Regions from separate parts of the Alistipes sp. cv1 genome, predicted to be linked through region 1. Evidence: riboswitches for the same ligand, from Rfam matches in the RefSeq annotation. Region 1 holds a riboswitch; the other holds the start of a gene.

Region 1 (3,209 bases):
CTGCCCCGATCGACCACTCCGGCAACTCTCCTATTGCGGGTGCAAAGTTAATCAACAATTCTGATTATCGAAAATTTTTGGACTAAATCTTTTATATTAATAATATTTCCACTTATCCTTTCTTTGCAAAGTGGAGCGACCGATTGTTCTCCCAGGGAAACCGCTTGAAAAACGGGAGATATCGATTAATAATCCAAACAAGCACGGTAATGACAGCAGTTGCAATAACCGCAATTAAGAAATCGATCACGTAATAATGAGGAATGTTTATTTTATTCAGTATTTTTGACAGAATCAAAATCACGCCTCCATTTAGAAAATAATACAATATTGAGTTCCGACCGATATATTCAAGAACAGGTTGATTGCGGATAAATTCCGACAATTTTAAGATAAACACAATCCCGCTCCCTGACAAAACCAACGATTTAAAACTATCGATCATAATTCCATCGTATTCTGAAACGGGCGTGTATCGAAAAATTGCAAACAAGGCTATATAAAGCGAAGTAAAGGCCAACAGGCTGTATTTACCCGACAAAGTTTTCTGAATCACGTTGTAGTGCAGGCTCCAAATATATCCCAAACAAACAAATATCAGATTGACGAAAGCTTCTTTATAATACCAGAAAGAAGGTGCAGGATCCACACGTTTCAGATAAGTGCCCAAAATTAAGAGACTGAGCCCGCAAATCAACAGGATGTATTCATTTCGAAAGAGTTTGTAAAAAATGTAGAAAAGAATTTCGCAGACAATAAGGGCTGCAACAAACCAAGACGCTGTTCCTCCCAGAACATCATATAACATGCTTTTTATTGTCACGTCATTTCCGTGGGCAAATGCTTTCGGTAGCCAAATAAGGGTTGTAAATATCAAATAAGGCCAAACCAGAGTGGCAAATATTCGTTTTAATTTCCGAAGAAAAGAGAGCGGCGCAGTCTCTTTGACGATATATCTTCCTGTTATAAAGAAAAAAGTTGTTAGAAAAAACGGTGCAAAAAATGGTTGGATATGTATGCTCGTAGGAAAATAACATTCCGAGTGATAGAGCATCACGAGAAACATACAAATGCCTCTTGCTATATCAATGCTGTTATTTCTCTGGGGAACGGGCGATACGACAACCGTAGAGGAAACGGTATTCTTTATCAAATTGAAACTAAACATATTTTGCATAGGTTACATTGTAAAAGGTCTGTACACCACGTTTCGAACCCGGTCACTCTCTTTCCTGTAGGTCCGGTCCAAAGGTAACACTTTCCGGGATATATTTTCCATCGCGGACGTATTTTTCTGAAAGACAACCCAGGCAGTATGCCCACCGGAACGCACATTATTTTCATTATTAGGCCGCATCGTCCCGAAAAAAAACTATCTTTGCCGTGCAAAGGTTTCCGCATCGCGCTTTCGACCGCGATCAGGGAATTAAAAGGGAATGCCGTGCGAATCGGCAACAGTCCCCGCTGCTGTAAGTTTCAGTTCCGAAAGGAATAAAATGTTTCGACACTCTTGGCCACTGACATCGAGTCGGGAAGGCGCCGAAACGGAAACGAGTCAGAAGACCTACCTTTGCTTTACGGATTTTACAGTCTGCGGTGAACAGACGAAAATCGACGGAATTTCCGGCTGACCTATTTGCGCACGATGCCGCCCGCTGTAAAACCGAATTGGATTTTTTAACGATCAACGAGCGGCATGGAACGTATTCCTCCCATTTATCTCTTCCTGTTTATGTGTTGCCTGACACCGGCGGCGCTTTATTCGCAGAACGGCTCCGACAGCCTGACACGCAAAGCGTATCCGGACAGCCTACGCCATTACAGCATCGACGAGGTGACCGTATACGGACAGAACCAACCGTCCCGGATTATCCCCGCCCAGGAACTCTCCGGCAAAGAACTGCAGCGACTCAACGCCCTGTCGGTCGCCGATGCGGTACGCTATTTTTCCGGGGTGCAGATCAAGGATTACGGCGGAATCGGAGGACTCAAAACCATCAATATCCGTAGCATGGGCACCCAGCACGTCGGCGTTTTCTTCGACGGCATCCAACTCGGCAACGCACAGAACGGGCAGATCGACCTGGGACGCTTTTCGCTGGACAACATGGAATCCATTTCGCTGTACAACGGGCAGAAAAGCGCGGTATTCCAGCCGGCTAAAGATTTCGCATCGGCCGGTTCGATTTACATGCAGACGCGAACGCCCCGTTTCGACCGAGACGGAAAAAACAACCATTTCGGCGTGTCGATGAAAACCGGCTCTTTCGGCACGGCCAACCCGTCGATCCTGTGGGAACACCGGTTCAACGACCGGCTCAGCAGTTCGTTCAACGTCGAATACCTGTACACCACGGGCCGCTACAAGTTCAGCTACACGAAAAAAAACGGATACGACACGACTGAAGTGCGCCGCAACGGCGACGTGCGCGCCCTACGGGCCGAAGGCGGCCTTTTCGGCCTGGTACGCAACGGCGAATGGAAAGCGAAAGTCTACTTTTACAACTCGGAACGGGGCTACCCGGGCGCTTCGGTGCGACAGGAACCCGGACGGTTCCGGCACGAAGACCGGCAGTGGGACGACAACTTTTTCGTACAGGGTTCTTTCCGGAAAACCTTCAGTCCGTTTTACAGTCTGTTGCTGAACGGCAAGTACGCCTACGATTACCTGCACTACCTGTCCGATCCGCGCCTCGACGAGAGCACGATGTATGTCAACAACCACTACTACCAGCAGGAGACGTATTTCTCGGCAGCCAACGAATTTACGTTTTTCAAATGGTGGAAAGCCAACCTCGCCGCCGATTTCCAATGGAACACGCTGGACGCCGACTTGGTCGATTTCGTCTATCCGCAGCGCTATTCGGTACTGACGGCCGCGGCGACCTCGTTCGAATTTTCCCGGGTCAAAGTGCAGGCAAGCCTGCTGCACACTTATGTCCACGACCGGACGAAAGCCGTCGGGGGAAGCGCCGGCGACAAAAGCGAATTCACGCCCACCTTCGTAGTCTGGTACAAACCGTGGAGTCGGCCGGAGCTGAGTTTCCGCGCATTCTACAAACGGATTTTCCGGATGCCTACGCTGAACGACCTGTACTACACGTTCATCGGCAACAAATACCTGAACCCGGAATACACCACCCAATACAACCTCGGCGTCACCTATGCGAAAAATTTCGACGGCGTCCTGCGGCGGATCGACTTCCAGG
Region 2 (3,209 bases), on a different contig from region 1:
CGATGCGGATTCCGAGCCCGTTGGGTTCGGTAACCTGTTTGACGAGTCCCGGCGAAGGCATGAAGCCGTTGTCCGCATCCTCGGCGCAAATCCTGCACTCGATGGAGTGCCCCCGCTGGACGATGTCCGTTTGTCGCAGGTGCAGCGGGCGGCCCGAGGCGATGTAGATTTGTTCTTTGACCAGGTCGAGGCCCAGCACTTCTTCAGTTACGGGATGTTCGACCTGGAGTCGGGTGTTCATTTCGAGGAAATAGAAGTTGCGGTTTTTGTCCACGAGAAATTCGATCGTTCCCGCCCCGACGTAACCGACTGCCCGGGCCGCCGCCGCCGCGGTCTTTCCCATTTCCTGTCGCAGTTCGTCGGTCAGGAACGGCGACGGACTCTCTTCCACGATTTTCTGGTGGCGGCGCTGTACCGAACACTCCCGGTCGTACAGATGGACGATATTCCCGTGCGCGTCCCCCAGTATCTGGAATTCGATGTGGTGCGGTTCCTCGATGTATTTTTCGATGTAGACTGTTTCGTCCCCGAACGACGACAGAGCTTCCGATTTAGCGGCGGCGTACGCCTCGCCGATTTCGCTTTCCGACCGGATCAGGCGCATACCCTTGCCGCCGCCGCCGGAAGCCGCTTTCAGAATGACCGGCAAGCCGATTTCTCGGCAGATCCGTTCCGCTTCAGTGGCCGATTCGAGTTGGCGCTGGATGCCGGGCACCACGGGCACGCCGGCTTCCGTCATCGACCGGCGGGCCGAGATCTTGTCGCCCATCCGTTCGATCGTCTCCGCACGCGGGCCGATGAACGTGATTCCCGCCACTTCGCATTTTCGTGCGAATCCGGCGTTTTCCGATAGGAAACCGTATCCCGGATGGACGGCGTCCGCACCGCATTTCAGAGCTGTTTCGATGATTTTATCGACGTCGAGGTAACTTTCTTTCGACGGAGCCGGGCCGATGGGATACGCTTCGTCGGCCAGCATGACGTGTTTCGACATGCGGTCGGCTTCGGAGAAAAGAGCTACCGAACGGATTCCCATTTCGCGACAGGAACGGATGATTCTGACGGCGATTTCTCCTCGGTTGGCTATAACGATTTTTTCGATCATTCGCTATATGATTTAGGTTTTACAATAGGAGCATACCGGGGATTGATCCCTGTCGAGTAGAAGGTCTCCCTGAGTATGCGAAGGCAGTCGTTGCATAGGCAATCGTCGTAATTATCCGCTATGAACCGACGCTGGGCGTCATCCAGAGCCACGCCCGCGCAGAGGCAATCCATAACAGCATCGAGGGAACATGCAAAACGTGTTCCGCAACGAGGACAAACTTTTTCCATCGTTATCACACACCGCAAACGGTCTGCATTCAGCAGAACGATCCGGATTAAAAAAAATGATTAAACTTTCCACGTTTTAACATCCAACCCTCGGGACGGTAAAACATCACCTGAACCGGCAGGTCTTCTGACTGACTCCCGTCCTGATGCCTTCCCGACGTTATCGTTTGCCGCCAGTGGCCATTCAGATCGTTTCAGGACGTTGTTCGGAGTTTCACAGCAGCGGGACTGTCCGGGATTCGCACCCGGTTCCCTTTTATCGCCTTTCTCTGAGTGCAAAAAGGCGAACCGATTCGCCGTCAAAGTTAAAACATTTATTTCATTACTTCCAACTGTTTCGTTGTAATTTCGTTCTTTTTATTTTGTAAATATTTTGTATTTAGTTGTTTGTGTGTTGCAGTCAACTACGGATGTCGCTGGGTAAAGACGATGAAAGAACGATTTTCCGGTTTGGGCGAGAGAGCCGTCCTGATTATAACTTACATTTCCTGAGAGAGAGCCTTTCGGCATTTTTCATCGATTCCGGCCGGCACGAATCCGCGCGTGAAACGTAAAATGCTTTTTCCCTGCGGATCGTATCCGGTTTGCCGGGCGGTCGTTTTCCGGAATTACTACCAGATCTGTTTCTCGTCCCGGTCGACCGTAAATATTCGATTTCCTTGTCCGGGCTGAGATACAGTAAGAGAAAGAGGGCCTTGTTCGGTATGTCGTGGAAAGTCAGTTTGATATCCCGGGCCTTTTGCCTGCCCAGCGAAATCCATCCATTCTTGTCTTTCCTGTAGAACAGCTCGTCGGTATCTCCGATTCTGATGTTGTTGTCATTCCGGCCTACTCCGGAGCCATTCGAGACTGCGCGCGCGGGGCTACAAGAAGGAAACAGCAATTAGCATTAGTCGCCGACTCGTTCCCGCATTTTTATTTTTATTGCGGAGACGAGTCCCGACGGTATTTTCACGGGTTTGTCTGCGATCTCCGCCGCCAGAGCCTGCGCCCTGTCCGGCCGGTTCGTGCTGTCGTATACGTTCACCAGTTCGTACAGCGGCATGAATCGTCCGGGGCACATTCGCGACGCCAGCAGGTAACAGGCTTCCGCCCGGCGGAAATCGCGCCGCTTTTTGTGGGCATCGGCTTTCAACATCTGCACGTCGTAGTCGTTCAGCATTTTTTCGCAGGCCGTCGCCGCTTCGAGGCTTTTGTCCGCTTCGCCCGCATCATTCAATTCCGCTGCGTAATTGTAGAGGAAATAAGCGTTTTTATCCAAAAACGGGTACAGTCGCTCGTATTCCGGCAGCGGCGGGCGATCGGACGATGCGGTTTTCTGCACGCGGTGCCATCGGTTTTCGTAATACATTTCTTTCGCTGCAAATCCCAGCAGCGCGGCGGACGACAGCGCGGCGAGGATTCCGGAAGCCCGCCGCGCGCGGAACCGTTCGCAACTTCGGCGCGACTGGGCCGTCAGGCCGCCTGCCGCGAGTGCGACGATCGACCCGGTGAACGGATACGAGAGCGGGTATGAAAAACAGCAAAGCGCCGCCGCGGCCGACAGTGCCGTCGCGAGCGTGTGCGATTCGTCGTTCGGGTTTTTCCGATAAGCCCGGATCAGGCTTGCGATCCACAGCGCCGTCAGCAGCAGGGCGACGGCTCCGAATTCTGCGGTCAACAGCAGAAACTCGTTGAACGGGTGTTTTACGTTGTCGGCCAGCGGAGCGAATCCGCTTTCGGGATTCCGTTCGAAATAACGCGCCTGCCGGAGCATGTACCCGGCTTCGAAACACCGGTATCCGTGTCCGGTCAGCGGTTTTTCGCGGATCATCTCCCAGGTGCATCGGCCGATGAGCAGCCGTCCGTCGGCCGACTCTTTTTTTATGAAATAC

Evidence for each region. Region 1 has a riboswitch for cobalamin ahead of C1A08_RS06515 (TonB-dependent receptor). Riboswitches for the same ligand answer to the same signal wherever they lie in the genome.
Region 2: it holds a riboswitch for cobalamin, as region 1 does, so the genes downstream of both, C1A08_RS08670 (cysteine-rich CWC family protein) here and C1A08_RS06515 (TonB-dependent receptor) in region 1, are expected to answer to the same signal.

The regions. Positions count from the first base shown of each region.
Region 1 is NZ_OEPW01000003.1:140,986-144,194, reverse strand. It holds tRNA gene C1A08_RS06525 (tRNA-Ser) at 1-31, opposite strand, end outside; gene C1A08_RS06520 (acyltransferase family protein) at 113-1,177, opposite strand; cobalamin riboswitch at 1,373-1,586, shown strand; gene C1A08_RS06515 (TonB-dependent receptor) at 1,733-3,209, shown strand, end outside.
Region 2 is NZ_OEPW01000005.1:4,696-7,904, reverse strand. It holds gene accC (acetyl-CoA carboxylase biotin carboxylase subunit) at 1-1,105, opposite strand, end outside; gene C1A08_RS08670 (cysteine-rich CWC family protein) at 1,102-1,335, opposite strand; cobalamin riboswitch at 1,436-1,643, opposite strand; gene C1A08_RS08665 (O-antigen ligase family protein) at 2,225-3,209, opposite strand, start outside.